Regions from separate parts of the Staphylococcus ursi genome, predicted to be linked through region 2. Evidence: a T-box and tRNA genes for the amino acid it is inferred to sense, from the RefSeq annotation. Region 2 holds a T-box; the other holds one or more tRNA genes.

Region 1 (16,332 bases), 280 kb from region 2:
ATGTGTATTGTTGTTTATCTAAAAAAGTTCATGTAGGTAACTTGCTCGGACCTTGTACGTCTATCTTTTCACTACATATTTAAGAAAGATCAAGAAAAAGGAAATAAATTGACTTCATTCATTACATAATCATAATAGTTCTCGCCTTTACTGCCACAAGGGAAAGAGTGAATGATTAGCACGTGCCATTGGAGAATCAAGCCTGTGCCATTTGGGTGCCGCCTCATAAAAAGAAACCCCGTAATAACAGGGTTTCTGATGTGCTATGATGTGTAAATAACGGTTATGAATACCGGTGGTCGGGGTCGAACCGACACGTCTGTGAAGACACGGGATTTTGAGTCCCGCGCGTCTGCCAATTCCGCCACACCGGCATAATACAAAAAAAACCAATATGTTATTGGAAAAAATGGAGCGGAAGATAGGACTTACACCTATACCTCTTTCCGGGAAGGAAAGTGTTCTAAAAATTGAACTACTCCCGCATGTTTCATATCAATGGAGGCGGCAACCGGATTTGAACCGGTGAATAGAGGTTTTGCAGACCTCGGCCTTACCACTTGGCTATGCCGCCAAAAGTAACTGGGCTAGCTGGATTCGAACCAGCGAGTGACGGAGTCAAAGTCCGTTGCCTTACCGCTTGGCTATAGCCCATTAATTTTAAATAAAGGCGGTTGATGGGAATCGAACCCACGAATGTCGGAACCACAATCCGATGCGTTAACCACTTCGCCACAACCGCCATGGCAGGGGCAGTAGGAATCGAACCCACATCAAAGGTTTTGGAGACCTCTATTCTACCGTTGAACTATGCCCCTATTGATATGGTGGAGGGGGGCAGATTCGAACTGCCGAACCCGAAGGAGCGGATTTACAGTCCGCCGCGTTTAGCCACTTCGCTACCCCTCCAAGACATGGTGCCGGCCAGAGGACTTGAACCCCCAACCTACTGATTACAAGTCAGTTGCTCTACCAATTGAGCTAGGCCGGCAAAAAAGTGGTTCAGGACGGAATCGAACCGCCGACACAAGGATTTTCAGTCCTTTGCTCTACCGACTGAGCTACTGAACCATTTTAATAATGGCGGTCCCGACGGGAATCGAACCCGCGATCTCCTGCGTGACAGGCAGGCGTGTTAAACCGCTCCACTACGGGACCACTTATAAATAATATTGCGGGAGGCGGATTTGAACCACCGACCTTCGGGTTATGAGCCCGACGAGCTACCGAACTGCTCCATCCCGCGGTAATAGAAAATAATAATGGCGGAGGAAGAGGGATTCGAACCCCCGCGAGCCGTTAAGCCCCTGTCGGTTTTCAAGACCGATCCCTTCAGCCAGACTTGGGTATTCCTCCGAATTATATGGACCTTGCAGGACTCGAACCTGCGACCGAACGGTTATGAGCCGTTAGCTCTAACCAACTGAGCTAAAGGTCCTAATAATGTTTTCAACTAAAATTAGTGGCGGCGGAGGGGATCGAACCCCCGACCTCACGGGTATGAACCGTACGCTCTAGCCAGCTGAGCTACGCCGCCTTATGTAGTTGTAAATTGTATTAGTATTAAATTTAAATGGTGGAGACTAGCGGGATCGAACCGCTGACCTCCTGCGTGCAAAGCAGGCGCTCTCCCAGCTGAGCTAAGCCCCCATATAAATAATTTTAAAAGATATCGGGAAGACAGGATTTGAACCTGCGACCCCTTGGTCCCAAACCAAGTGCTCTACCAAGCTGAGCTACTTCCCGTAAGGTAATGTAGCGCGCCCGATAGGAGTCGAACCCATAACCTTTTGATCCGTAGTCAAACGCTCTATCCAGTTGAGCTACGGGCGCATATTGGTGCCGAGGACCGGAATCGAACCGGTACGGTGATCTCTCACCGCAGGATTTTAAGTCCTGTGCGTCTGCCAGTTCCGCCACCCCGGCAAATAATGGAGCAGAAGACGGGATTCGAACCCGCGACCCCAACCTTGGCAAGGTTGTATTCTACCGCTGAACTACTTCTGCATATGCGGGTGAAGGGAGTCGAACCCCCACGCCGTAAGGCGCTAGATCCTAAGTCTAGTGCGTCTGCCAATTCCGCCACACCCGCAAAGTGAGCCATAGAGGATTCGAACCTCTGACCCTCTGATTAAAAGTCAGATGCTCTACCAACTGAGCTAATGGCTCATCATGGTGCCGGCCAGAGGACTTGAACCCCCAACCTACTGATTACAAGTCAGTTGCTCTACCAATTGAGCTAGGCCGGCTACTCATATTCATTTTTTTAAAATGGTGGAGAATGACGGGATCGAACCGCCGACCCTCTGCTTGTAAGGCAGATGCTCTCCCAGCTGAGCTAATTCTCCGATTATGTATTAACCTGGCACCGTCCTACTCTCGCGGAACGTAAGTCCGACTACCATCGGCGCTAAAGAGCTTAACTTCTGTGTTCGGCATGGGAACAGGTGTGACCTCTTTGCCATTGGCACCAGATTAAGTTGTAGAATGTTATACATTCAAAACTAGATAGTAAGTATATTTATCACAAGCATTACCTTATGAACCATTATTTTGATTAAGTCTTCGATCGATTAGTATTCGTCAGCTCCACGTATCGCTACGCTTCCACCTCGAACCTATTAACCTCATCATCTTTGAGGGATCTTATAACCGAAGTTGGGAAATCTCATCTCGAGGGGGGCTTCATGCTTAGATGCTTTCAGCACTTATCCCGTCCATACATAGCTACCCAGCTATGCCGTTGGCACGACAACTGGTACACCAGAGGTATGTCCATCCCGGTCCTCTCGTACTAAGGACAGCTCCTCTCAAATTTCCTACGCCCACGACGGATAGGGACCGAACTGTCTCACGACGTTCTGAACCCAGCTCGCGTACCGCTTTAATGGGCGAACAGCCCAACCCTTGGGACCGACTACAGCCCCAGGATGCGATGAGCCGACATCGAGGTGCCAAACCTCCCCGTCGATGTGAACTCTTGGGGGAGATAAGCCTGTTATCCCCGGGGTAGCTTTTATCCGTTGAGCGATGGCCCTTCCATGCGGAACCACCGGATCACTAAGTCCGTCTTTCGACCCTGCTCGACTTGTAGGTCTCGCAGTCAAGCTCCCTTATGCCTTTACACTCTATGAATGATTTCCAACCATTCTGAGGGAACCTTTGAGCGCCTCCGTTACTCTTTAGGAGGCGACCGCCCCAGTCAAACTGCCCGCCTGACACTGTCTCCCAGCACGATAAGTGCTGCGGGTTAGAAATCCAATACAATTAGGGTAGTATCCCACCAATGCCTCCACGTAAGCTAGCGCTCACGCTTCTAAGGCTCCTACCTATCCTGTACAAACTGTACCGAATTTCAATATCAGGCTACAGTAAAGCTCCACGGGGTCTTTCCGTCCTGTCGCGGGTAACCGGCATCTTCACCGGTACTATGATTTCACCGAGTCTCTCGTTGAGACAGTGCCCAAATCGTTACGCCTTTCGTGCGGGTCGGAACTTACCCGACAAGGAATTTCGCTACCTTAGGACCGTTATAGTTACGGCCGCCGTTTACTGGGGCTTCGATTCGTAGCTTCGCTTGCGCTAACCACTCCTCTTAACCTTCCAGCACCGGGCAGGCGTCAGCCCCTATACGTCACCTTACGGTTTAGCAGAGACCTGTGTTTTTGATAAACAGTCGCTTGGGCCTATTCACTGCGGCTCTTCGAAGCGTGAACCTCAAAGAGCACCCCTTCTCCCGAAGTTACGGGGTCATTTTGCCGAGTTCCTTAACGAGAGTTCGCTCGCTCACCTTAGAATTCTCATCTTGACTACCTGTGTCGGTTTGCGGTACGGGCACCATTATTCTAGCTAGAGGCTTTTCTCGGCAGTGTGAAATCAACGACTCGAGGAACAAGTTCCTCTCCCCATCACAGCTCAATCTTAAGAGTGCCGGATTTGCCTAACACTCAATCTCACTGCTTGGACGTGCACTCCAACAGCACGCTTCGCCTATCCTACTGCGTCCCCCCATCGCTTAAAACGAATCATGGTGGTACAGGAATATCAACCTGTTATCCATCGCCTACGCCTGTCGGCCTCAGCTTAGGACCCGACTAACCCAGAGCGGACGAGCCTTCCTCTGGAAACCTTAGTCAATCGGTGGACGGGATTCTCACCCGTCTTTCGCTACTCACACCGGCATTCTCACTTCTAAGCGCTCCACATGTCCTTGCGATCATGCTTCAACGCCCTTAGAACGCTCTCCTACCATTGTCCAAAGGACAATCCACAGCTTCGGTAATATGTTTAGCCCCGGTACATTTTCGGCGCAGTGTCACTCGACTAGTGAGCTATTACGCACTCTTTAAATGATGGCTGCTTCTAAGCCAACATCCTAGTTGTCTGGGCAACGCCACATCCTTTTCCACTTAACATATATTTTGGGACCTTAGCTGGTGGTCTGGGCTGTTTCCCTTTCGAATATGGACCTTATCACCCACATTCTGACTCCCAAGTTAAATTATTTGGCATTCGGAGTTTGTCTGAATTCGGTAACCCGAGAGGGGCCCCTCGTCCAAACAGTGCTCTACCTCCAATAATCATCACTTGAGGCTAGCCCTAAAGCTATTTCGGAGAGAACCAGCTATCTCCAAGTTCGATTGGAATTTCTCCGCTACCCTCAGTTCATCCGCTCACTTTTCAACGTAAGTCGGTTCGGTCCTCCATTCAGTGTTACCTGAACTTCAACCTGACCAAGGGTAGATCACCTGGTTTCGGGTCTACGACCAAATACTCATTCGCCCTATTCAGACTCGCTTTCGCTACGGCTCCACATTTTCTGCTTAACCTTGCATCAGATCGTAACTCGCCGGTTCATTCTACAAAAGGCACGCCATCACCCATTAACGGGCTCTGACTACTTGTAAGCACACGGTTTCAAGTTCTCTTTCACTCCCCTTCCGGGGTACTTTTCACCTTTCCCTCACGGTACTGGTTCACTATCGGTCACTAGAGAGTATTTAGCCTTAGGAGATGGTCCTCCCAGATTCCGACGGAATTTCACGTGCTCCGTCGTACTCAGGATCCACTCAAGAGAGAATTCATTTTCGACTACAGGATTATTACCTTCTATGATTAACCTTTCCAGGTTATTCGTCTAACAAATTCTTTTGTAACTCCGTACAGAGTGTCCTACAACCCCAATAAGCAAGCTTATTGGTTTGGGCTCTTCCCGTTTCGCTCGCCGCTACTCAGGGAATCGATTTTTCTTTCTCTTCCTCCGGGTACTAAGATGTTTCAGTTCTCCGGGTCTGCCTTCTTGCATGCTATGTATTCACATGCAGATAACACGACATAACTCGTGCTGGGTTTCCCCATTCGGAAATCTCTGGATCAAAGCTTACTTACAGCTCCCCAAAGCATATCGTCGTTAGTAACGTCCTTCATCGGCTTCTAGTGCCAAGGCATCCACCGTGCGCCCTTAATAACTTAATCTAAACGTTATGATAAACGCTCGCATTCTTCCTTATTTCTTTCTTTGCTTGTTCATTTACGAAAAGTAAACTTCACTGCGCTCATCAAGAAATGCGTTGACTGACAAGCGTTTTCATCAACGTTTGTGCAATCAAAATACGATGCTTACCATCACCAGTTATTAATTATGTGAGTCGTCAAATGACGACTAGCGATAATTTTTGTTTCAAGCTTTTAAACGCTTGTCACTCGGTTTTGCTTGGTAAAATCTATACTTACTTATCTAGTTTTCAATGTACAAATGATATAAATGGTGGAGACTAGCGGGATCGAACCGCTGACCTCCTGCGTGCAAAGCAGGCGCTCTCCCAGCTGAGCTAAGCCCCCAAAATATTATTTAACTTTTAAATGGTGGGCCTAAGTGGACTCGAACCACCGACCTCACGCTTATCAGGCGTGCGCTCTAACCAGCTGAGCTATAGGCCCATTTGAATTTTGAATTCTCAATGAACGAGCATTCAAAACTGAATACAATATGTCACGTTAATCCGCTTATCACCTAATGGTGATATTCCGTATATTATCCTTAGAAAGGAGGTGATCCAGCCGCACCTTCCGATACGGCTACCTTGTTACGACTTCACCCCAATCATTTGTCCCACCTTCGACGGCTAGCTCCAAATGGTTACTCCACCGGCTTCGGGTGTTACAAACTCTCGTGGTGTGACGGGCGGTGTGTACAAGACCCGAGAACGTATTCACCGTAGCATGCTGATCTACGATTACTAGCGATTCCAGCTTCATGTAGTCGAGTTGCAGACTACAATCCGAACTGAGAACAACTTTATGGGATTTGCTTGACCTCGCGGTTTTGCTGCCCTTTGTATTGTCCATTGTAGCACGTGTGTAGCCCAAATCATAAGGGGCATGATGATTTGACGTCATCCCCACCTTCCTCCGGTTTGTCACCGGCAGTCAACTTAGAGTGCCCAACTGAATGATGGCAACTAAGCTCAAGGGTTGCGCTCGTTGCGGGACTTAACCCAACATCTCACGACACGAGCTGACGACAACCATGCACCACCTGTCACTTTGTCCTCCGAAGAGGAAAACTCTATCTCTAGAGCGGTCAAAGGATGTCAAGATTTGGTAAGGTTCTTCGCGTTGCTTCGAATTAAACCACATGCTCCACCGCTTGTGCGGGTCCCCGTCAATTCCTTTGAGTTTCAGTCTTGCGACCGTACTCCCCAGGCGGAGTGCTTAATGCGTTAGCTGCAGCACTAAGGGGCGGAAACCCCCTAACACTTAGCACTCATCGTTTACGGCGTGGACTACCAGGGTATCTAATCCTGTTTGATCCCCACGCTTTCGCACATCAGCGTCAGTTACAGACCAGAAAGCCGCCTTCGCCACTGGTGTTCCTCCATATCTCTGCGCATTTCACCGCTACACATGGAATTCCACTTTCCTCTTCTGCACTCAAGTTTTCCAGTTTCCAATGACCCTCCACGGTTGAGCCGTGGGCTTTCACATCAGACTTAAAAAACCGCCTACGCGCGCTTTACGCCCAATAATTCCGGATAACGCTTGCCACCTACGTATTACCGCGGCTGCTGGCACGTAGTTAGCCGTGGCTTTCTGGTTAGGTACCGTCAAGATGTGCACAGTTACTTACACATTTGTTCTTCCCTAACAACAGAGCTTTACGATCCGAAGACCTTCATCACTCACGCGGCGTTGCTCCGTCAGGCTTTCGCCCATTGCGGAAGATTCCCTACTGCTGCCTCCCGTAGGAGTCTGGACCGTGTCTCAGTTCCAGTGTGGCCGATCACCCTCTCAGGTCGGCTACGTATCGTCGCCTTGGTAGGCCGTTACCCCACCAACTAGCTAATACGGCGCGGGTCCATCTATAAGTGACAGCAAGACCGTCTTTCACTGTAGAACCATGCGGTTCAACATGTTATCCGGCATTAGCCCCGGTTTCCCGGAGTTATTCCAGTCTTATAGGTAGGTTACCCACGTGTTACTCACCCGTCCGCCGCTAACATCAAAGGAGCAAGCTCCTCATCTGTTCGCTCGACTTGCATGTATTAGGCACGCCGCCAGCGTTCATCCTGAGCCAGGATCAAACTCTCCATAAAAGAAGTAAGCTTGATATAGCTCGTTGATTGTTTAAGTCAATCACTCTTGAAAGTACTTTTGAAGTACTCAAATTATCGGAATTAACGTTGACATATTGTCATTCAGTTTTCAATGTTCGCTTTTTGCTGTTACAAGAATTCATTATACTTCAAACAAAATTCTGTGTCAAGATTTAATTTAAAGTTTTTTTAATTCTTTGTTAATAAGTTGTTGTCTTATTCAACATTTATTATCTTATAATGTTGTGAAGAAAGTTTCAAGCGTTAATTTTACACTTTTAATCATTCATTTACATGCGTTCAACATGGAAGAATTATTTTTAACAATCTCCTTGAAACGACTTCCTTATCTTACCAAGTAGAACCACCATCGTCAACACAAAAATAGCCGTTATTTTTAATCAAATTTACTATGTTTTTGAAAACTAACACGTATAGAGTTATTTTTACATCAAAACATTTTAAACAGTGATTGTATTATCTTTTGAATCAATTTAAACAATTATATCTCCACCCAATTCTATAGCGGCTGACTCACATATCCTATATTTTTCTTCAACCATAATCATAAACATTTTCACTATGTTGTCAGCCATTGTAAGATTTATCATCTAAATCAACAATCGCTTTTCAAGACAATCAATTCATCATTAGCCGAAAATAATTACCAAAACTTAAAAACAAAAAAGACTTATTCATTAAAACGTATCATTCATACGCTTTCTGAATAAGCCTTCAATCACTTATAATTCTTTTTCAGCCTCTTTACACGATTGACAAACACCATATATCTCCATTCTGTGATGCGTGACGTCAAATTCTGTTACATGTTGCGCGAGTTGTTCAACTTCATGGAGCAATGGATAGTGGAAGTCAACAATCTTACCACATTTCTCACAGATGACATGATAATGATTCTGTGTGTCGAAATCAAAACGACTTGAAGCATCACCATATGTTAACTCTTTAACAATGCCTGTCTTTTTAAATACTTTAAGGTTATTGTAAATTGTTGCAACACTTATATTTGGGAAGTCAGGTGATAATGATTGATAAATTTCGTCAGCAGTCGGATGTGATTCCGCTTTGATGAGGAAATTTAATATTGCTTGACGTTGCGGTGTAATACGCACGCCTGCTTCACGTAAAGACGCTATTGACTCTTTTAATTGATGATCATGAGATTCCAATCCAGCAGTCATTAGGTTCACCCGTCTTTCTTATTAAGAATAATTCTTACTTAATAATATATATGGTTTACCTTTTTATTGTCAATATTTATCTAATATCCTCTATCAATATTAACATTATTCTCAATCAAATCGCCGTTATTGAGAAAAGATTTTAAATTGTTAGAAAAAATATCAGTAGCTAATTTTTTGTTATCTACGTGACTGCCTGAAATATGTGGTGTTAAAAATACATTATCCAACTGGTAGAGTTCTGAATTAGATTCAAGCGGCTCCTTTTCAAATACATCTAAATATGCTTTACGAATCATTTTATTTTTTAAGGCATCGACAATGACCGCTTCTTTTGCAATCGTACCTCGACCTAAATTGACAAATAATGTACGTTGATTCATCGCTTTAAAATCTTCTGCTGTTAATAAATAACGTGTGTCTACAGTTTCCGGTAACAAATTCACAACGATATCCGCTTTTTCATAGACATGTTGACGTTCTGAAATGGCATATGTCTCGTCAAAATGGTCTGCCGCATGACCTGTTGTATTTAATCCTATCGTTTTCATTCCTAATGTTTGCGCTACTTGAGCTGCGCGTTGTGGAATCTTTCCGGTACCTAAAAATAAGATGTGCTGATCTTTAACGGATGGTGTAACACGCTTATGGTTATAAATGCGCGCTTGCTGTTCTTCATAAATTGCTTTCAGTTCTTTGTAATCATCTAATATGTACGCAAACAGAAATTCCGTAAGTTGTTGTGCATGTACACCACCTGCATTGGTCAATTGAATCTCTCTTTTCTTGAGTATTTCAAATGGTAAAGGATTGACCCCTGTCGCATACCAAGCAATCCATTTTAATTGTGGTGCATTTTCGATAAAAGCCTCATCAACTTCTGGATGATATGAAATCAGCACATCCATTTGTTGTTGTACTTCTTCAGGCAGTTGAGAGGGATGCTTATAAAATTTGAAGTCAACATTAGGAAATGCTTCTTGTAACTTTACTTCTTGATCATCTAAACGCATTAAGCTTACGACTAACATGGACGATCACCCTTCCAAGATTTCTTTTAACTGTGCCATTTGTTCTTTGACTTTTACTTTTTCGATGACATCAATAATATTACCTTCTTCATCTATGACAAAAGTTGTCCGTACGATGCCCATTGATTCTTTACCAAAAGATTTCTTCAGTTGATAGACACCGACCGCTTCTGAAAGTTGAAAATCTTCATCGACCAATAAATCAAAATTTAGTTGGTGTTTCTCGATGAAATTTTGATGTTTGCGTTTTGAATCGCCACTCACACCATAAACTTGCACATTTAAATCATTGAAGTATGCAATATTATCTCTAAAGTCACATGCTTCTGTAGTACATGTGGGTGTGTTATCTCGTGGGTAAAAATAGAGAATTACTTTTTGTCCTTTTAATGAAGCTTTTGAAATTTGTTCGCTATTTTGATTTTCTAATTGGAAGTCTGGAAATGTGTCACCTTTTTTTAACATAACAACCCTTCTTTCTAATATCTTCTCATTTTATGATACGATAATAGAGAAAAATATTAAATTAAAAGAGGTTGGTTGATTTATGAATTTTAATCGAAGCGAAGAATTACAAGAACAATCCAATGAATATATTTTAGGGGGTGTCAATTCACCGTCTCGTTCATATAAAGCTGTCGGTGGTGGCGCGCCTGTTGTGATGAAGTCTGGTAAAGGGGCTTATTTATACGACGTTGATGGCAATGAATATATCGACTACTTACAAGCATATGGTCCTATTATTACTGGACATGCCCATCCACATATTACTGAAGCAATCCAAGAACAAGCTGCCCTTGGTGTGTTATTCGGTACACCAACAGAATTAGAAATAGCGTTTGCACGTAAATTGAGAGCTGCCATTCCTTCATTAGAAAAAATGCGCTTTGTAAACTCAGGGACAGAAGCAGTGATGACTACGATTCGTGTTGCACGTGCTTATACAAATAGAGATAAAATCATCAAATTTGCTGGCTGTTATCACGGTCACTCTGATTTAGTACTTGTTGCTGCAGGAAGTGGTCCGTCTCAACTTGGTTCTCCTGATTCAGCAGGTGTACCGAAAAGTGTGGCTCAAGAAGTCATTACGGTGCCATTTAATGATATTGAATCTTTTAAAGAAGCAATGAAACATTGGGGCAATCAAGTAGCTGGCGTGTTAGTTGAACCAATTGTTGGTAACTTTGGTATGGTCGAACCTCAACCTGGATTTTTAGAAGAAGTAAACCGTGTGACGCATGAATATGGCGGCTTAGTCATTTACGATGAGGTCATTACTGCATTCCGTTTTCACTACGGTGCCGCACAAGATTTACTAGGTGTTTATCCTGATTTAACAGCTTTCGGTAAAATTGTCGGTGGTGGCCTTCCAATCGGTGGTTACGGCGGTCGTCAAGATATTATGGAACAAGTAGCACCACTCGGCCCCGCCTATCAAGCAGGGACAATGGCAGGTAATCCATTATCAATGAAAGCTGGTATTGCCTTGTTAGAAGTGTTAGAACAACCTGGTGTATATGAAAAATTAAATCAACTCGGTGAAAAATTAGAAGCCGGATTACAAGCTGCCATTGATAAATATCAAGTCAAAGCAACTATCAATCGTGTATACGGTGCGTTAACAGTATACTTTACAGATGGAAAAGTTACACACTATGAACAAGCCGATGCTTCTGATGGTGAACAATTTGCGAAATTTTTCAAACTGATGTTACACCAAGGTATTAACCTAGCACCATCGAAATATGAAGCGTGGTTCTTAACGACAGAGCATACTGAAGCAGATATCGACAAAACGATTGCTGCTGCGGATTATGCATTTAGCCAATTGTAAACTTCGCTATTGAAATTTGCAATGTAACAGTGTATAACATGATTAAACCTATTCACTATTCAGGATTTAATTTAACCAAAGGAGCGCGATGATTTGAAACTGGGAGCTAGAATTTTAAAAACAGGTATCGCCATTATACTTGCGGTTTCGATTGCCTCACTGTTACCTCATAGCGCTGGGATGGTGACTGTCGCAGGAATTGCAGCGGTCGTCGCCATGCAGCCTAGCGTTTACCGGACGTTTAAAACGATTGTCGACCAATTCCAAGGTAATGTCATTGGTGCCCTCCTCGCTGTAGCTATGGTGACCATTTTCGGTAACAATATCATTATTATGGGTGCGACAGTCATTTTGTTAATCGCATTACTCTTTAAAATGAAAATCGCGCATGTTGCAACGTTAGCTACAGTGACAGCACTGGTCATTATGGGACAACATGACGGCTCTTTTTATATCTCAGCCTTTTACCGATTTTCACTTGTGATGATTGGAGTCATCAGCTCATTCATCGTTAATCTCACATTTCTACCACCAAAGTTTGAGACGAAAATATATTACAACTCATTGAACATTTCGACTGATATTTTTAAGTGGTTTAATTTAGTGTTAAATGATGCGACAGAATTTAATTATGTGAAGCAAGATTTAGAAAATTTACGTCAACGTATTGTAAAACTTGAGCAGTTACTTGAATTTTATAAAGAAGAACGTGTCTATACAAAGAAACAAGTCTTCGCACAAACACGTAAGAAGATTTTATTTAAAGAAATCGTCTTGTCGACACGTGATGCATATGACGTGCTCAGAAGAATGAATCGTTATCAAAATGATTTGGTGCATTTAAATCATGCGTTGTTACTACAAATTAAATTAGAAATTGATGAACTCACACAATTTCATGAACAGATTTTAATTAGTATTACGAAAAAGGCGAAGTTTGATGCCACGTTAGATCAACGTTTTGTTCCCAATCCGTTAAAAAAAGACATCATGACTGCTTTTAAAGAAGAAGTCGTGACAGATTCAGAGCCTAAAAACTTTTCTTACGCTAACATTATGCATATCATTTCAGCTTTAGAAGAGTATCGCTACAATATAGAGCATTTGGATCGTTTACGTGTCAGTTATTTTAAATACCATAACACTGATCCTGATATCGATATTATTGAAGAGGATTTTGATTTATAACATTAAAAGCTCGAGCAAGATGATTTGAACATCACCTTGTTCGAGCTTTTTCTACATTGATAGGGCTGAGAGATTCACTTTTCTCTGCCTCTATCTTCACATATACTTATGATTCATGATTGATTATAAAACAGTCGAAAAATGAGGATGAATTGGAGACAAAAATTGATGCTATTACTTTTCTTGATTTCATAAACTTGCCCTTAGTTTACTATATTTCGATGTAAGATTGCCCAGAAGATGGAGACTCCTGAGGGAATGTGTGCATACTGCTAACAGTCTCTTCTTTACTTTAATAATGGGTGCTGTTTAACGCAGTAGCTGACTGGACTTCTCAAAAGCATGCTTTTGAGAAGTCCAGTCAGCCTTGCGGGGCAGTACGATGAAATCTTTGTTGCACATGAGATTTTTGTACTGCTCTCAAAATCCACTAACGCATCAACAAATATAAAAGTTTAATCAAGCGTTAGTGAGTTGAAGGATCAGCCCCTAGGAAACGCGAAGCCATGAAGCAATCAAAACCCACAAATCGAAGGAAGAAGGGGCAAGTTACACAATGCTACATCAATAGCATCAAAAATTTTTATGTCTCATATTCAAATTTAATCAATCAACTTTAATTGATATTGATGAATCGATTCAATTTCGCCGTTCTGATATTTAATCGTCACATGTTCAGGACCGATTTCAGTTGGACTTTTCACACCGACCGCTGCAGCGATATTAAACAACCCTTCATGCAAGCTCGTAATATAGTTCGTTACACGATATTGTTTTTCATCGACTACGAGGGCTTCTTCTTTTTTAGGATCCGTCGTTGCAACACCAACTGGGCAAATATTTTTATGGCATTGACGGCTCATAATACAACCGACACTAATCATCATCGCTCTTGCAACATTCACAAGGTCAGCCCCTAATGCTAACGCGATGGCAATTTTATCAGGTGTAACTAATTTTCCAGATGCAAAAATTTTCACTTTATCTCTTAACTGATGCGCTTTTAGTAAACCGTCAATGATAGGAAGGGCTGTAAATAATGGCAATCCCACGCCATCTTGCAATTCTTGGAACGTTGCACCTGTCCCACCTTCACCACCGTCAATTGTAATAAAGTCGGGATAAATGTTTAATGTTTGCATAGCATCAATCAATTGTTTAAAGTCGTCTTTTCTACCGAGTACCATTTTAAAGCCCACTGGTTTTTGACTCATTTCTCGCAGTTCATCAATCCAATTTAATAAATCGTACGCGTTATTAATAAAGTCAAAACGGTTCGGCGAGTCGACAGTTTCATAAGGTTTAAGTTTACGAATTTTGGCAATTTCTTCTGTCACTTTTTTACCCTCAATATGACCGCCTCGTGTTTTAGCCCCTTGTGCCAGCTTAATTTCAAATGCTTTAACTTGAGGACGTTGTGCAACTTCCATGAAATGATTCGGGTCGAATTGTCCCTGCTCGTCCCTGACACCAAACAAACCAGGACCAATTTGGAAAATAATATCAACATCACCGGCAAGATGATAGTCGGATAAGCCCCCTTCACCTGTATTCATCCAAGTATTTGCCATTCCTAACCCTTTCGAAAGTGCTGTAATCGCATTTTTACCTAGCGCACCGTAACTCATGCCTGACTGTCCAACTAAACGTTTAACGTAAAATGGATGTGCTACATGTTCCCCTATTTTGACATAATGTTCGGGCGCCAAATAAAAAGGTTCAATTTCTTTCGCACGAATATGCTCTGAACGATTAAACAATGTTTCACTTTTAATTTGGTAAATGAATGTGGAAATCCACTCCGCATTGTCGACCATTAACTGATGCTTTTGCGTTGGAAACATGGCATTATTAATAAAATAACCGGTGTCGTAATTTTTCTGAGTTCCAAAACTCGCCCCTCTTGAGTTGTATTTGCCCGCAATGACAATATTTTGATATTCCATTCTCGAAAAAGGCCTATCTTCATTATCATTTAAAAATAAATATTGACGCATCTCTGGTCCAATATGTTCTAAAAAATATCTCACACGTGCTAGCACAGGATAATTACGTAATACACTGTGCTGCTTTTGTCGTTTATCAAAAATTAAAAACGCAATAAATGCGATAAATGCAATGACTAATATACCTACTAATAAAGCATTGATAATTAATTGAAGTACAGTTAAAAAAGTCATTGTAACCCCCACTCCCTTTTTCTGTCATTATACATGAAATATAGGACGACATTGACTGAGATGACCGATTTAAGTTGGAAATAACTTGATTGATAACCGCTAGGCACATGCTCAGTTCAAACATTCCATTTATTGATTTTTCTAATAAAGATAATTTTAAAACTTGTTTGTTCTTATTGCGTTGCGCATTCAGATTATTCCATTTGATTTCAAATTTAATTTTATCAATTTTCTTTTAGCAGTCACATTATAGATAACAAATATCAAAAAAAGAGGCTAGAAATTAAGTTTTGCCAGCCTCTACTACTCATAGATTTATGATTCATTTATAAATTTTGAATAGAGTAAAGTCGACGGTATGCGCCTTCTCGTTGCATTAACGCCTCATGAGAACCTTGCTCAACAATTTTACCATTTTCAATGACGACAATTTTATCTGCATGGGTAATCATTGAAAGTCGATGCGCTACAATAATCGTTGTCCGGTCATGACTCAGCTTTTCTAACGCTTCTTGAATAATTGCTTCACTTTCTAAATCTAACGCACTTGTTGCTTCATCTAAAATCAGAATCGGCGGATCATTTAAGAAAATACGTGCAATCGATAATCGTTGTTTTTGCCCACCTGAAAGCTTCACACCACGTTCACCGACTTCCGTATCATAACCTTGAGGCAATGCCATAATAAACTCATGGGCATTTGCCAGTTTCGCCGCTTCCACGACCTCTTCAAATGACGCATCTGGACGGCCGAGCAAAATATTTTCTTTCACTGTATCGGAAAATAAAATGTTGTCTTGCTGCACCATGCCGATTTGTCGTCTTAAACTTGCCGTATCGAAATCTTTAATGTCATGGCCATCAATTTTAATATATCCTTCTGTCACATCGTAAAAGCGAGGGATAAGATGGATTAAGGTTGACTTTCCGCCCCCACTCATACCGACAAATGCGACTGTTTCACCATGCTGTATATCTAAATTCAAATGGTTCAGTACATTCCGCTCTTCTGGATTGTATTTAAATGACACATTTTCTATTTCGATATGCCCTTCACGAATCGGAATCGCTTTAGCTTGTGGTGTGTTTTTTATATCATAAGGCTCATCAAACAATTGAAAAACACGGTCCATTGATGCAAAACTTTGCGTTAATGTTGTAAAAGAAGACACGAGACGGCGTAAAGGTCCGTAAAGTTGTTCGAGATAACTGACAAATGCCGCAAGTGTCCCCACTGTCACGGATCCCGTAATGGCTAAATAAGCACCGTAACCTATAACAATTAATGGACCAATATCTGTC
Region 2 (16,332 bases):
TTCATTGACTTGCATAAATTCATATTTATCAATCCAGTTAAATACATTTCTCATCTGACTTTTAGGTATATTTCTAAAAATGTCGTTTTCACTTTGAATATAGCGCCGTCCATTTAACGGCACGAGATACCCTTCATCATCAGTCACTTGGTACACTTCTTTATCTCCAACAGGATTCCATGGTTCATTTTTAAAATTAGGTACAAACTTCAATATAGCAAAAACGAGGGCAATGAGTAATACAATCATCATAAATAATTTAACAAGACTTTTAATTATCCGCATGAATGCCCTCCTTAATATTATCTCTCATCAACACTACTCCTATCATTATACGTTATATTATAATGAATAAGATATTTAAAGGCATCCATCCGAAGCATGATAAATATAACTTTAGAATGATGTGTTGGTTTCATAAAAATACTACAATATAAATAAAGACTTGTGGTGGTAAGTCAAGGTGGTGATTCATAAATTAGAAATTAAAACTTATTATACGAGGAGTGACATGAATGAACATTATCGCATTAATTATCATGATTTTACTTGCCGTTGTCCTATTTAGAGTCAGCGTTTCAATTATTAGCTTTTTAATTAGACTCGGCTTGATGATATTAGTTGTTTATCTTGGTTACCAATTGTTCTTATGGTTTGTGAACTAAATTTGATAACGAGAAGATAACGCTTCATAGAGGGCTTTGGGGCATGAAAATTTTTAGTTATCTAAATGAATATATTTTATTCAAATGATTCTCATTGATTACCATTTTAAATTTCACAATTGACGTCATATGGCTCGCATTCTATGGGAAGTTCTCAGGAGTTTCGCCCATTTGAGTCATTCAATATCAAAAATCGTGAAGCAATGAGAACAAACTTTTGATTATGGAGAAAATAATAAAATTTTTATGCCCCATAATATATTAATTGATTTTAAAAATCAACATCATCGTATTTGTTTATCATAGCAAAGCTGAAAAATTAAAATATGCTCCTTTCCCCTTTACTATTTTTTACGCTTCATTTGTTTCACTCATAATTGAAACATACGATTCTTCTCCAATCACAATATGATCTAATAACTCAATCCCCATCGCCTCTCCACATGCAATCAGCCGTTTCGTCGTTTCAATATCCGCTTCTGATGGTGTTGCGTCCCCTGAAGGATGGTTATGAATCACGATAATAGCATTAGCCGACCACTTCAAAGCTGTTTTAAACACTTCTCTAGGATGTATGATGGCACTGTTCAACGTTCCTATAAAGAGTGTTTGTTCATGAACAATTTGATTTTTCGTATTTAAGATGAGTAAGACAAAATGTTCTTGATCATAATCCTTGAATTTTGCATAATAGCGTTCTGCAATTTGGCTTGGAGAATGAATAGGTTCAGATAGATATTGCTTTTTATCCTCAGCTAAGCGACGTGACAATTCGAATACAGCGAGTAACGTTGTCGCCTTATTACGCCCTATTCCGACAAACTTTTCTAATTCAACTAAAGACATATTTCGAAGGGCTGTTAATGACTGACATTGCGCTAAAATATGTGAAGCAACTTGTATGCTAGAACACCCTTTACTCCCCGTATTGATAATTATCGCAAGTAATTCTGTGTTCGATAATGCTTGACTACCAAATTGAATAAGACGCTCTTTTGGTTTTTCATTGGATGATAAGTCTTGAATACGTGTCATAAAAATCCTCCATAAAAAGAAATCAACTGTGGATATGTCGTAGAAACGACTACAAATGCGGCAAAAATAGCAGGCGCAAGTGGCACTCGGCGTTGTTGAATCCAATTAAACATGAATGAAAACGGTAATAATAAACAACCTATTGGAAAGATGAGTTCTAAAAAGAAGAGTAAAAACGGTATAGGGAAGAAGAAAATGACGATAAGGAACAATTTAATATCACCCATGCCAATATAATTTTGTTGAATGAATCCTATCAAGAAAATAGTAACCCAAAGTAACAGGTGTGGCACATCTAAATAGAAAGATGAATGTAGTGTAACTAACAAAATGCAGATTAAACAAAGGAATCTGTGAAGGATTAACTGTGTGCGTACATCAACAATTGCAATCGTCAGTAATAGTAAAGCCATGATATAAAACGTCTCGAGCGGAATGTACACAGGAAGTAATAGCGGATAAATAATGATGCAACCACCTAAAACTTCACCTACAAGTAGAGATATAGGAATGCGTTGTCGACAATAACGACACCTTCCCTTTAACCTACAATAACTTAGGATAGGTACTAAATCGAGCAGTTTTAACTCATGCTGACATACTTGACACTTCGATCTTTGTAGGCAATATCGTATGCTTAATGAAGGATGATCAGCAAATTGCAGTAAAAAACTCATTAAAATACTACCTACAATAAATAGGGCGACAATCATCCCAGACACCTCCTCAACGCCGTCGAAACTTTAATTCACAACAGCAACATTTCATTGAATGCATTTATTATATGCCCATCCATGTGAAGGGTCAAATCGCCAAAAAACAGGTTATACGTCGAAAAAACCGTATATTATAAAAAACCACCTTATATGTATCTCGATTTCTCGGAATACATACAAAGTGGTTCAATTTTTATGAATTAAAGTCAACTTTGGATTTAACTTCACTTATAAAATAAAGACTACCTGTGATGAGCAATGCATCGCCATCATAGTTGTTTATAAATGAGACGTAATCATCAACCATTGATTTCTCTCCAAATTCAATTTCATCATATAATGTTTGTTTAGGAAGTGCTTTCGGAAAGTCAAATCCTGTAACATAAATATGCTGTGCAATACTTTGGAAAGCATCTAACATATGATGAATCGGTTTTCCTTCAATCGCTGCAAATAGCACATCTACTTTTTCTAAATCATAATACTTTTCAATCGTATCCACCAATGCGTCAACACTTTCTTTATTATGTGCGCCGTCAATAATGATGAGCGGTTCTTTAGAGACACGTTCAATACGACCTGTCCAATAAGCATGTTCAATTCCTTCGATCATTTTGTTGAAGTCTAATTGAATTTTTTCTTGCTCATACAACTCGATTAACGCAGTAATAGCAAGTGCTGCATTTTCTTTTTGGTGTTCGCCTACCATGTGTAATGCTAAGTTTTCTAATTCGTAATCTTTATAACGATATGTAAATTCATCGTCTTCTGATTTGATTAAAATATCGCGATCGAATTCTAAAGCTTTCGCATCTAAACGTTCAGCGGTATCTCTAAAATACTTCAATGCTTCTTCATTTTTAACAGCATAAACAATTGGCGTACGCGGTTTAATAATTGCCGCTTTATCTTTAGCAATGTCTAGATACGTTTGACCAAGAATGTCAGTATGATCTAAACCGATGCTTGTCAAAATACTCATCAACGGCTGAATCACATTTGTAGAATCATTTTTGACACCTAATCCGGCTTCAACAATAACAAAATCAACTGGATGAAGCTCGCCGAAATAGAGATACATCATTGTTGTAATAATCTCAAATTCGGTCGCAACTCCTAACTCAGTTTGTTCCTCCATCATTTCACTGACAGGTTTCACACGAGCCACTAGCGCTACTATATCTTCGTTTGTAATTGGCAAACCATTTAAACTGATTCGTTCATTAAATGTTTCGATATATGGAGACGTAAAAGTACCCACTTGATAATCATTTTTTAGTAAAGCTTCACGTAAATAAACAACCGTAGATCCTTTACCATTCGTCCCACCGACATGAATGGATTGGGTATTCTGTTGTGGATTACCAAGTTTATCGAGCATCCATTCCATGCGCTTTACGCCAGGCTTAATACCGAATTTAGTTCTTTCATGTATCCAATATAAACTGTCTAGATAATTCATAACTAAGACTCCTACGCTTTTAATTGTTCAATTCTAGCTTTGACACCATCATATTTTTCTTGGTATTTCACTTGTTTCTCTTTCTCTTCATTAATAATTTTTTCAGGTGCTTTATTAACAAAGTTTTCATTTGCTAGTTTTTTATTGACACGATCTAATTCTTTTTGCCATTTCTCTAAGTCTTTTTCCAAACGTTCTAATTCTTTATCCATATCAATTAATCCTTCAATTGGCAAAATCACTTCACCCGCTGAGACAACAGAAGTCATGGCTTTATCAGGAATTTCGATTTGAGTAGCAATCTCGAGTTCACTCGGATTACAGAATCGCTCTAAATAATGTTGATTTGTCAACAACAATTGTTGGATTCTTTCGTTTTTCGCTTTGATCTTAATCGGAATTTCTTTAGATAATGGTGTGTTCACTTCTAAACGAGACTGACGTACGGATTTAATGATTTCAACTAGCTGTTCCATTACATCTTTACTCTCTTCAAAGTTGAATGCTTTATTAACTGTCGGCCACGCACTCGTCACAATGGATTCACCTTCATGTGGCAAGTTTTGCCAAATATGTTCTGTTACGAATGGCATAAATGGATGTAATAATCGCATCATGCGGTCTAAAGTGTAACTCAGCACTGAGCGTGTTACGTTTTTCTGTACTTCATCATCACCGTTCATCGGAATTTTACTCATTTCAATATACCAATCACAAAACTCATCCCAGATGAAATTATACAATACACGACCCACTTCGCCAAACTCGTATTTGTCACTCAGTTGTGTAACTGTTTCTATTGTTTCGTTGAGGCGTGTTAGAATCCATTGATCTGCCACTGATAGATTTTGAGATAAATCGATGTCTTCAAACTGGAATGTCTCACCAATATTCATTAAACTAAATCGAGCTGCATTCCAAATTTTATTGATAAAGTTCCAAACTGATTCTACTTTTTCAGTTGAATAACGTAAATCATGACCTGGTGAAGAACCTGTTGCTAAGAAATAACGAAGACTGTCTGCACCATATTGATCAATGACGTCCATTGGGTCCACACCGTTACCTAACGATTTACTCATTTTACGACCATCTTCAGCACGTACTAAACCATGTAATAATACGTCGTTAAATGGTTTTTGAGCTGTGAACTCTAAACCTTGGAAAATCATACGTGCAACCCAGAAGAAAATAATGTCGTAGCCAGTTACTAACACATTCGTTGGATAGAAACGTTGATAGTCTGCTGCGTCTTCATCTGGCCAACCGAGTGTTGAAAATGGCCACAACGCACTAGAGAACCACGTATCTAATACATCTTCATCTTGCGTCCAATTTTCAATATCTGCAGGTGCTTCTTCGCCTACATAAATTTCTCCAGTTTCATTATGGTACCATGCTGGAATTTGATGTCCCCACCACAGCTGCCTTGAAATTGTCCAGTCACGAATTTCTTCCATCCAACGATTAAATGTCTTTTCGAAACGTGGTGGTACAAATTCGATACGGCCATCTGTTTTTTGATTATTTAATGCTTGTTCTGCAAGTGGTGCCATTTTAACGAACCATTGTGTTGACAAATAAGGCTCAACAACAGCGCCCGAACGTTCAGAGTGGCCTACTGAATGCACATGGTCATCGATTTTAATCACTAAACCTTCTTCTAACAAGTCTTTAACAAGCTGTTTACGGCATTCAAAACGATCCATACCTTCATACTTGCCGGCTTCAGCATTCATGCGACCGGTTTCATCCATTACAACAATACGTTCTAAATCATGACGGTTCCCAATTTCAAAGTCATTCGGGTCATGTGCAGGTGTCACTTTCATTGCACCACTACCGAATTCTTTATCGACATAGTCATCTGCAATAATAGGTAATTCACGACCGACGATAGGTAAAATGACTGTCTTACCGATGACATCTTGATAACGCTCATCATCTGGATTCACGACAATCGCCGTATCGCCTAGCATCGTTTCAGGACGTGTCGTTGCAATTTCCATGTAGCCTTCACCGTCAGCAAATGGATATTTAAAATGATAAAACTTACCATTTACGTCTTCATGAACAACTTCAATATCAGAAAGTGCTGTTCTCGCAGCTGGATCCCAGTTAATGATACGTTCTCCACGGTAAATCAACCCTTTGTTATACATATCAACAAAAACTTTACGGACAGCTTGACTTAAACCTGAATCCAATGTAAAGCGCTCTCTAGAATAGTCTAAACCTAGGCCTAACTTTGCCCATTGTTGACGAATAAATGACGCATACTCTTCTTTCCATTCCCATGCTTTTTCAAGGAACTTTTCACGTCCAATATCGTGACGAGAGATACCTTCTTCTCTCATTTTTGCTTCTACTTTCGCTTGAGTCGCGATACCTGCATGGTCCATACCTGGCAAATAAAGTGTTTCATAGCCTTGCATTCGCTTCATACGCGTTAAAATATCTTGTAATGTCGTATCCCACGCATGACCTAAATGCAACTTCCCTGTCACATTCGGTGGTGGAATAACAATTGTATATGTAGGTTTATCTGAATGATCATTCGGTTTAAAAAGTTCTTGGTCTAGCCATTTTTGATATCGACCCGCTTCAACTTCTTGCGGATTATACTTCGGTTTCATTTCCATTAAAAATCCCTCCATTAAAATAAAAAAACACCTGTCCAAAATAGGACGGATGTTCCGCGGTACCACCTAAATTCAATAGTGTAGATGAATCTCTACACTATTGCTCTCTTATGATTAACGCTCATGACACGCTTTAACCTACTCAAAGTTCAATTAAAGTTCAAAACGGGCTACCTTCAGTTATGACTTTTATGCATTTTCAGCCACCATGCACTCTCTATAAAAAGCGAATAACTTACTCTTCCCTTACACTATTTTTAATTTCATTCTTATAGTATACTGAAACGACAATGAAGTCAATACAAGGAGGAATGAAAACATGAACCCATGTGCATTTGGTACAAAAGATCCACTATATCTCGATTATCATGATCACTTCTGGGGCAAACCACTGTATGATTCACTCGCTTTATTTGAGTTGTTAGCCCTAGAATCACAACATGCGGGTCTTTCGTGGTTAACGATTTTAAAAAAGAAAGAAGCCTATCAACAAGCATTTCATAATTTTGACCCCTATCAAATTGCACAAATGGGTGATGAAGATATTGATGCATTAATGACATTTCCAAACATCATTCATCATCGTCCAAAATTAGAAGCCATCGTCGCACAAGCGAAAGGTTATATTCAGATCGAACAAGATTATGACAGTCTCAGTTCGTTTTTGTGGTCGTTTGTTGAAGGGACACCGGTTGATTTTAAATATCAATCCGTTGAAGAACGCATCACCGTCAATGATACAGCCAAAGCATTATCAAAAGCATTGAAAAAATATGGATTTAAATTTATAGGTCCTGTCACCGCATTTTCATTTATGGAAGCTGCCGGGCTCTATAACAGTCACTTAGTATCATGTCCGAATCGTTAAACATTGCTAGATAAATCTATTTCAGTATCACCATCAATCAATTTTACAATATAAAAAAGGACTTGGAGGTGACATTTGATCCAAGCCCTTAATTTTTATCATGACTATTTATGCGCTCCAAATGTTTCAAATACACACTGACTAATGGCGCAATTAAAAATAAAATAAAGAATATACGGAAAATATGATAACTTGAAATCATCGCTACGTCCGCACCGATATCCAATGCGACCAAGACGATTTGACTCATTCCACCTGGTGCGGCTCCGAGAAATAATTCATCTATAGAAGCATGGTTAATGAATTGTACGAGATAAACCATTGCTAACGCCCCAAAAATGAGCATGACATTTTGATAAGCAATAGCCACTGCAATTCGCCCTTTTAATTGATCGGTTAAATGCGCAATTTGAATGCCGACACGAATCATATAAATAATTTGTGCACCAGCAATAATCGGTGCATCAAGTGTGAATGTAAGGTTCGTTACAAAATTCCAAATGATTAACACGACGATAGGTGCCATCAACATTTTTGTAGGGAAATGAATCCACTTCATCAGCATATAAACGACTGCAATTCCGAGTGCGATAATGATAACATGTTGAATGGTTAATACATCTGTTAAATATTGCACATTCGTTTGAGTGACACGATTCGAATGATCAGATTTAAAGAAAAATGATATCAATGGCACTAGCAATACGACAAAAATGACACGTGACGTTTGTGTCAGGCTAACAACAAGAATGTCCGCTTTTTTATTTTCTTCTGCCATCACAATCATCTGACTTAACGCCCCTGGGATTACGCTTAAAATTGCCGTTTCACGATTGACATGTGCAATTTTTCTAAAACCAATGGAGACGACAAGTGCTAACAGTAAGATGAATACACTCACTAAAACAATCGCGAGCCAATCATCTTTAATATCACTTGTCACGCTTCTTGTAAATGAAGTCCCAATTTGAACCCCAAGCATAATTAAGCCCAGTTCACTCAACCAGAACGGCCATTGAACATCTCGTTTCAGTACTTTTACGACAAAAATACTTGCCAAAATGGGCCCAAACATCCATGGCAACATGATATGCAATGCAGACAACATCCAACCAAACAAAATCGCAATGACTAGTACAAGTAAATTATTGAACATTTTATTTTGTGCCATGGCCTCGCCTCCTAATTTTTTTACAACAATGAGGAGTAAGGCTTACACAGTTGTTGTATGGCCTCACTCCACTCATAGCAATCATATATTATACGCTTTTTTATTGAACATGCAATTCGAAAAACTTATACGGTAAACTTGCGATAAATGATTATAAACAGAATCCAAAAAACGTAGCGCTGATGATATGATTTAAATTTACAGAATTACAAAAAATAGAGGTCGGGACCACGTAAATCCCAACCTCATCTAAATTTGTATTCAATTATTTTCCGAGACGCTCTAACGCAACATCAAAAGCATGCAATGTTTTTTCAATGTCTTTTTTTGTATGTGCTGTCGATAAAAACATACCTTCAAATTGTGATGGTGGTAAGAAGATACCTTGTTCAGCAAGTTCACGATACAGCTGACTAAACAATTCTAAATCAGATTGGTTCGCCTCTTTAAAGTTTGTTACTGGCCCTTCATTTAAGAAGAATCCAATCATAGAACCTGCTCGATTCACTGTTAATGGTACTTGATGTTTGTCAAAGATTTCAGTTAATCCTTGTTCTAACATATCCCCAAGTTCATTAAAGTAATCATAGCTTTCTGGTGTTAATTGGCTTAATGTCATATAACCACTAGTCATTGCAAGAGGATTACCTGACAATGTACCCGCTTGATAAATATCACCACTTGGTGCAATATGATCCATAATTTCTTTACGGCCACCGAAAGCACCAACTGGAAGACCGCCGCCAATCACTTTACCTAGACACGTTAAATCTGGTATGACGTTAAAGTAACCTTGTGCACAATTGTAACCTACGCGAAAACCTGTCATCACTTCATCAAAAATAAGTAAAGCATCATTTTCTTTCGTTATATCACGTAAACCTTGTAAAAAGTTGTTGATTGGTGGTACGACGCCCATGTTTCCTGAGACTGGCTCTACAATCACAGCTGCGATATCCTCACCAAACTCTTCAAATGCGTATTTCACCGCTTCAAGATCGTTATATGGCACCGTAATCGTATTTTTGGCCGTACCTTCTGGAACACCAGGTGAATCAGGTAAGCCTAACGTTGCAACACCAGAACCTGCTTTAATTAATAACGAATCACTATGACCGTGATAGTTGCCTTCAAATTTAATGATTTTATTTTTGCCAGTATAACCACGCGCTAAACGCAATGTATCTAATGTCGCTTCTGTCCCCGATGACACCATGCGCACTTTTTCAATAGAAGGCACACGTTCAATGACTAATTCAGCTAAACGGTTTTCTTCTAATGTTGATGCGCCAAAACTTGTGCCACGTTCGACAACGTCATGAATCGCTTCAATCACTTTAGGATCACGATGACCTAAAATAAGAGGCCCCCAACTGAGCACATAGTCGATATATTCATTTCCGTCAATGTCATAAATTCGGCTTCCTTCACCACGCGCCATAAAAATCGCTGGTGTGTCTACTGATTTGAATGCACGTACGGGGCTGTTCACACCTCCTGGCATCAGTTGTTCTGCTTTTTCAAATGCTTTAATTGATTCGTTATAACGCAATATTGCCGCCTCCTATTATTGTTGATCTAAATATTGACAAATGTCTTTCGCAAAGTAAGTGATGATCATATCTGCGCCTGCTCGTTTCATAGAGATCATTTGCTCCATCACAACTTTTTCTTCATCAATCCAACCATTTAATGCTGCTGCTTTTGTCATGCTGTACTCACCACTCACATTATAAGCAATAATCGGTACGTTGCTATTGTTACGTACATCACGGATAATATCAAGGTAACTTAACGCCGGCTTGACAATCATCATGTCTGCCCCTTCGTTAAGATCAGATTCTAACTCACGTAACGCTTCCAGACGGTTCGCTGGGTCCATTTGATACGTTTTTCGATCACCAAATGATGGTGCAGATTCTGCTGCATCACGGAATGGACCGAAGAAACTTGACGCATATTTAATCCCGTAACTCATAATTGGAATATGATAGTACCCTGCTTCATCTAAACCTTGGCGAATCGCTGCCACAAATCCATCCATCATGTTACTAGGGGCGATAATGTCTGCACCCGCCTTCACTTGAGAAACAGCCGTTTGAACAAGTAAAGGTAATGTTTTATCATTATCGACATCATGTGTATGTGGGTCAATCACGCCACAATGACCATGATCCGTATATTCACATAAACATGTATCAGCAAGAATTAATAAATCATCATACATGGACTTTGCTAAACGTGTTGCTTTTTGAATGATACCATCTTCAATAAATGCCCCTGTACCACATGCATCTTTTTCATTCGGAATACCAAAGAACATGATTGCACGAATACCTAAATCATATGCTACTTTCAATTCTTCATGTAGTAGGTTTAAGCTGATTTGGTATACACCTGGTAATGATTTGATTTCTGTTTTGACATCGTCTTTTTCTACAACAAAAATAGGATAAATCAAATCTTCCTTTCTTACATGAGTTTCTCTTACCATATCGCGCATCACTTTGGATGAACGTAAACGTCTATGTCTATCGAATTGCATTATTGAACCCTCTCTTCTAAAATTTTAGTCACCATTGCTTCTAAAGTTTGAACGTCAGCAATAGAACATGAATAGCCATAATATTGAATTTGATGCGCTGTTTGTTGACCAATTGCATAATATGTGTCGAAATTTAAAGATGCAACATTGTCAAAAAACGCTTTTACAGCAGAAGCACTCGCAAACGTCAATGCATCCACTTGACCTTGTTCGATACGCGCTTTGGCTCGTTTCACATTTTCTATTAAAAAACGTGAAGTATACAAATCAATTTTTTTAACATCGAAACCACGTGCTTGCAATGTTTCATGCAGTAATGGCCGCGCACGTTGACTTGATGGAATCAAAATATGCTGCCCTTGTCGAGTTGGGAATGCATCGAGAAAGCCTTCTTGTGAGTAATCTGCTGGATAGAAATCAACTTGCAAACCTTGTGATTCACAAAATGCTTTCGTTTTCGCGCCAATTACCGCTAATCCATTAAAATCTAACATCTTTAAATAAGGTTGAAAATGAGTAACGGCATTTTTAGATGTAAAAACAAGCCAATCATAGTGACGATATAGCACAGTTTGATCAAATGGAAGTGGCTCAGTCGTCACAAATGGAAGATGAACGATTTCCGCGCGTTGATCATCATAACGCTGTGTTTGGGTCATCACTACAATAGGCTTCATCATTTACACCTCTTTCTCATTTAAAGCTTGAATAATTTTATCCGCACCTTGAGATTTAAGTACACGACTCACTTCGCTACCGACTTGTATTGGATCTTGACCTGAAAAAGTGTACTCAAATCTTTGTTTACCATCTGGAGACATAATTAAACCGGTAAATTGGATCTCTGTATCATTTTTACGCGTTGCATAGCCTCCGATAGGAACTTGACAACTGCCATTCATTTCTTTTAAAAACGTGCGCTCTGCTGTGACACATGCGGCCACTTCTTTATTATGTACTTTTGCGAGTAAAGCTAACAATTCTTCATCATCTGAACGACATTCGATTCCGAGTGCACCTTGGCCAATAGCCGGTACGAGCAAATCTTCATCCAAATACGTTGTCACTATCTCATCAGACCAACCCATGCGTTTCAAACCTGCTGCCGCTAAAATAATCGCATCGTAATCTTCTGTTTCTAGTTTTTTCAAACGTGTATCAATGTTCCCTCTTATCCATTTGATTTCTAGATTCGGATATTTCGCTAAAATCTGTGCACCACGTCTTAACGAACTTGTTCCAATAATACTGCCATCAGGAAGTTCGTCCAACGGGATATGATTTTTTGAAATGAAAGCATCGAATGGATTTTCGCGATCGGGAATACATCCTAAAGTGAGGCCTTCAGGTAATTCGCTTGGAACGTCTTTTAATGAATGAATGGCCATATCAATGTCTCCGCTAAAGAGTTCGTTTTGTATCTCTTTGACGAATAGTCCTTTGCCACCGACTTTAGATAGTTGGCGATCCACAATTCGATCCCCTTTTGTTACAATTTCTTTAATTTCGATATCTAAAGTGGGATCGATTTCTTTTAAACAATCAATAAATTGTTGGCTTTGAGTCAATGCAAGCTGACTTCTTCTTGAGCCGACGATAAGTTTACGCATAGCGCTTTCCTCCAATTAAAATAAGTTAAACTCCAGTCCATTGGTGAAATGTTGATAATTGAGTCACCACAACTAAATTGATTATACAACATAAAAATAACATAATATTTAAATTCATTAAAAATGACTGCTTAAAACGGCGCGTCAATCGTAATGTAATAAAAATAGAATAGGCAATAAAAATGATGAGTGACGAAATCACTTTTAAGTCTAAAAAGATGTCATAGCCAATAGATACCATACCCCACTGAATCCCTAGTACGAGGCTAATGAACATAAATATGACACCAATTAAAGAACTGTAAAACACTAACTTTTCAAGTGTTGCGATACTACTCATTCTAAAGAAATTTTGCGTAAATCGCTTTTCTTTTAAATTTCGATACTGTATTAAATAAATAATCGCATTCACAAACGCAACTGCGAAAATCACATAACTCAACAATGCGAGTGAAATGTGAAAAAAAAGTAATTCATTCAAAGCTGTAAGTCGCGCGCCATCTAGTTTAAATTGTCGCGGATGGAACGTATGAATCGTCATGAAGACAAACCCAATCATATTCAAAAAGGCGATCATAAATTCAGACTGACGCAACACGGACATCACAAAAGTAATCGTCAAAATCAACCACGTTAATACATAAAAACTCTCGATTAAAGAGGTTAAAGGGAGTTGCTTTTGCCATATAATAAACATAGTTAAAGAGATTGTTTGACAAAACCAAACAATCCCTAAAGCATAGAACCCTATATTTTGTAGACGATAATTCTTTTGAAATACATCTATTATTAAACACACCATACTGACTAAATAAATCAATAAAATGATTTCATGAAAACGTATGAAAAACGCTTCTTCCATAGGATCACCGTTCTTTAAGTTTCTATACTCAATAATCTTTCTTTCAACACAGATTTTTTCTTCTCAATCGCTTGTGATTTATAATCTGCTTCAACTTCTAAATCAAAAATTTCTTGGAACAGTGCCAACTTCGCATCCGCATGTTTATCATCACTAATCTCTTTTGCTTGTTTGATCGGATCTTTTAACATTTGATTAATGATGCTCTTCGTATGCTTAGAAATCACTTTTCGTTCGCGCTCTGACATATTTGGTAATTTACGGCTAATACTATCCATCGTATCTTGTTGGATTTGCATTGCTTTTTCACGTAACGCACGAATGACCGGAACGACACCGAGCATACGCACCCATTCATTATGTTTGTCAATTTCTGTTGGAATACGTGATGCAATTTGTTCTGCTGCAAGTTGACGTTCACGCAAGTTGGCATCAACGAGACCTTTTAAATCATCCACGTCATAAATAAACAACTCTGAATGTGAAACGTCGACAGGTTCAATATCTCTTGGTACAGCAATATCAATCATGACTTTTTGAGATGATTTCGCAACGCTTTGGCACATTTCTAACATCTCTTTTGTAATTATAAATTGTTCTGCACTCGTTGAACTAATCACGATATCCGCTGAAACGATAGCTTCCCCTAGTGATGCCCATTCACCAACTTGTACACCATGTTTATCTGCTAATGCTTGTGTGCGTGATAATGTACGGTTAATAACTGTAATGTGACTCACGCCAGCACCTTTTAAGTTTAAAACAGCTAATTCTGCCATTTCGCCCGCACCAATGACTAATGCTTGTTTTTTATTCATTTTACCGAACATTTTTTTTGCAAGTTCAACCGCACCGTATGACACACTAATTGTATTGTCAGCGATATCTGTTTCATGGTGTGCTTTTTTACTAAATGTAATCGCTTGTTTGAATAGTTCATTAAAAATTGTACCTGTTGTTCCCGCTTCTTGTGCTGTGAAAAACGCATCTCTCATTTGACCTAAAATTTGTGTTTCACCTAATACGATTGAGTCTAAGCCTGCAGTGACTCTGAATAGATGTTCAATTGCTTCGTCTTCAGTCTTCACTTCAGACATCGCCTTGATATCATCTACTTCAAAATTAAATTGTCGCGCTAAAAATCTTTGAATATAGTAACGTCCCGTATGAATTTGGTCAACTACCGCATAAACTTCAGTACGGTTACACGTTGATAAAATCACGTTTTCTAAAATAGATTTTGTCTCGAACAATGCGCCATGCACGTGTGTCAAACTTTCTTCTTGAAATGAAAGTTTTTCACGACATGCCACATCAGCTGTTCGATGATTCACACTAACTGCTATTAAGTACATGCTTATGCCCCCATATATTCTACAATGACTACATTATAACACAGATTAGAGTCATTCTAATTAAAAATGCATCATCATGTTGAGAATTTTAAACGGCTTTCCAAATTTTTGTCATAATTGTTGTCACGCAACACTTTCGTCTGTTGAAATTCGGTTAATCTTGCTCAATAAACGTACTGATGGCAGCCCAGATTTGATCTTGTTTCTTTTTCTCAATAGATGAGTAACTGATAATTTGATCGCCTGGTTCTAATTCCAATTTCTCTTTTATGATTTTAATATGCTTTTGCACTTTACCTTTAGGGATTTTATCTTCTTTCGTTGCGATAATTAACGTCGGAATGTCGTAATACTTCAAAAAGTCATACATTAACACATCATCTTCAGTCGGTGGATGACGTAAATCGACTAATTGAATCACGAGTTTTAATGGTTCTCGTGTTGTGATATAAGTTTCAATCATCTTACCGAAAGCTTCACGTTGCTTTTTACTTACTTTCGCATAACCATAACCTGGAACATCGACAAAAATCAATTGGTTATCGATATTAAAAAAGTTTAAAGTTTGTGTTTTACCGGGTTGTTGAGACGTTCTCGCCATATTTTTCCGGCCTATCATACTGTTAATAAATGTTGATTTCCCAACATTTGAACGACCACTTAATGCAACTTCAGGCAAATCTAACTCTGGATATTGCTCTGGTTTAACAGCACTTATCAGAATGTCTACTTCGTTTGGGTTGATATTCATCAGTTTTACACCTCGTTTATGTATCATCATACTCTTTTTAGATTACCTTAATTGCTCAAAGTTTTTCAACAAATGTCGGCTTCTCTATACCGAAATAATGATCATTTATATTTTTACATATTTGTTATTAGTATTAAAGCGAAATAAAAAAGGCTGAGTCATAATCTGACCTGATTATGAAACCCAGCCTTTTAAAATTAAGCGTGTTTATCCGTTCGATAACTGCACCGTGATTTTAAGCAGATGTTTTTGTTGTATTCACAAGATTACCTTCCGCGTCGTAGAGTTCAGGCTCTGTTTCATTTACAATTGTATCTTTTGTAATGACAACTTTAGCGACGTTTTCTGTAGAAGGAATATCATACATAATATCGATCAATGCTTCCTCAATAATTGAGCGCAAACCACGTGCTCCTGTTTTTCTTTCGATTGCTTTTTCACTAATTGCAGCTAATGCTTCATCAGTGAATTCTAATGCAACATCGTCTAATTCAAGCATTTTAGTGTACTGTTTAACCAACGCATTTTTAGGTTGTGTTAAAATGTTTTTCAACGCTTCAACATCGAGTGTTTCAAGGTTTGCAACGATTGGTACACGTCCGATAAACTCAGGAATTAAGCCATAAGTTTGTAAGTCTTCTGGACGGATT

What was found. The T-box of region 2 lies ahead of GZH82_RS06635 (valine--tRNA ligase). A T-box ahead of a tRNA ligase gene usually reads a tRNA of that ligase, here a tRNA-Val.
Region 1: it encodes a tRNA-Val, which carries the amino acid that the T-box ahead of GZH82_RS06635 (valine--tRNA ligase) is inferred to sense. The anticodon was not compared.

Annotation. Positions count from the first base shown of each region.
Region 1 is NZ_CP048279.1:1,143,766-1,160,097, reverse strand. Features, by position in the region: tRNA gene GZH82_RS05235 (tRNA-Leu) at 291-374, opposite strand; tRNA gene GZH82_RS05230 (tRNA-Gly) at 411-485, opposite strand; tRNA gene GZH82_RS05225 (tRNA-Cys) at 500-574, opposite strand; tRNA gene GZH82_RS05220 (tRNA-Gln) at 583-654, opposite strand; tRNA gene GZH82_RS05215 (tRNA-His) at 670-742, opposite strand; tRNA gene GZH82_RS05210 (tRNA-Trp) at 745-818, opposite strand; tRNA gene GZH82_RS05205 (tRNA-Tyr) at 826-909, opposite strand; tRNA gene GZH82_RS05200 (tRNA-Thr) at 916-991, opposite strand; tRNA gene GZH82_RS05195 (tRNA-Phe) at 999-1,071, opposite strand; tRNA gene GZH82_RS05190 (tRNA-Asp) at 1,082-1,158, opposite strand; tRNA gene GZH82_RS05185 (tRNA-Met) at 1,173-1,246, opposite strand; tRNA gene GZH82_RS05180 (tRNA-Ser) at 1,264-1,356, opposite strand; tRNA gene GZH82_RS05175 (tRNA-Ile) at 1,365-1,438, opposite strand; tRNA gene GZH82_RS05170 (tRNA-Met) at 1,464-1,537, opposite strand; tRNA gene GZH82_RS05165 (tRNA-Ala) at 1,575-1,650, opposite strand; tRNA gene GZH82_RS05160 (tRNA-Pro) at 1,673-1,746, opposite strand; tRNA gene GZH82_RS05155 (tRNA-Arg) at 1,760-1,833, opposite strand; tRNA gene GZH82_RS05150 (tRNA-Leu) at 1,838-1,926, opposite strand; tRNA gene GZH82_RS05145 (tRNA-Gly) at 1,933-2,007, opposite strand; tRNA gene GZH82_RS05140 (tRNA-Leu) at 2,011-2,092, opposite strand; tRNA gene GZH82_RS05135 (tRNA-Lys) at 2,097-2,169, opposite strand; tRNA gene GZH82_RS05130 (tRNA-Thr) at 2,174-2,249, opposite strand; tRNA gene GZH82_RS05125 (tRNA-Val) at 2,273-2,348, opposite strand; rRNA gene rrf (5S ribosomal RNA) at 2,361-2,475, opposite strand; rRNA gene GZH82_RS05115 (23S ribosomal RNA) at 2,554-5,475, opposite strand; tRNA gene GZH82_RS05110 (tRNA-Ala) at 5,766-5,841, opposite strand; tRNA gene GZH82_RS05105 (tRNA-Ile) at 5,864-5,940, opposite strand; rRNA gene GZH82_RS05100 (16S ribosomal RNA) at 6,045-7,595, opposite strand; gene perR (peroxide-responsive transcriptional repressor PerR) at 8,339-8,797, opposite strand; gene GZH82_RS05090 (phosphoglycerate dehydrogenase) at 8,878-9,828, opposite strand; gene bcp (thioredoxin-dependent thiol peroxidase) at 9,835-10,293, opposite strand; gene GZH82_RS05080 (glutamate-1-semialdehyde 2,1-aminomutase) at 10,376-11,662, shown strand; gene GZH82_RS05075 (FUSC family protein) at 11,756-12,850, shown strand; gene GZH82_RS05070 (FMN-binding glutamate synthase family protein) at 13,453-15,030, opposite strand; gene GZH82_RS05065 (ABC transporter ATP-binding protein) at 15,357-16,332, opposite strand, start outside.
Region 2 is NZ_CP048279.1:1,424,777-1,441,108, reverse strand. Features, by position in the region: gene GZH82_RS06655 (DUF4930 family protein) at 1-285, opposite strand, end outside; gene GZH82_RS13925 (hypothetical protein) at 516-665, shown strand; gene radC (RadC family protein) at 1,017-1,700, opposite strand; gene GZH82_RS14275 (prepilin peptidase) at 1,697-2,113, opposite strand; partial or broken gene GZH82_RS14270 (prepilin peptidase) at 2,222-2,377, opposite strand; gene GZH82_RS06640 (bifunctional folylpolyglutamate synthase/dihydrofolate synthase) at 2,610-3,878, opposite strand; gene GZH82_RS06635 (valine--tRNA ligase) at 3,890-6,520, opposite strand; T-box leader at 6,559-6,781, opposite strand; gene GZH82_RS06630 (DNA-3-methyladenine glycosylase I) at 6,840-7,388, shown strand; gene GZH82_RS06625 (AbrB family transcriptional regulator) at 7,477-8,559, opposite strand; gene hemL (glutamate-1-semialdehyde 2,1-aminomutase) at 8,825-10,063, opposite strand; gene hemB (porphobilinogen synthase) at 10,127-11,104, opposite strand; gene GZH82_RS06610 (uroporphyrinogen-III synthase) at 11,104-11,781, opposite strand; gene hemC (hydroxymethylbilane synthase) at 11,785-12,714, opposite strand; gene GZH82_RS06600 (cytochrome c biogenesis protein) at 12,740-13,411, opposite strand; gene hemA (glutamyl-tRNA reductase) at 13,591-14,931, opposite strand; gene yihA (ribosome biogenesis GTP-binding protein YihA/YsxC) at 15,086-15,682, opposite strand; gene clpX (ATP-dependent protease ATP-binding subunit ClpX) at 15,918-16,332, opposite strand, start outside.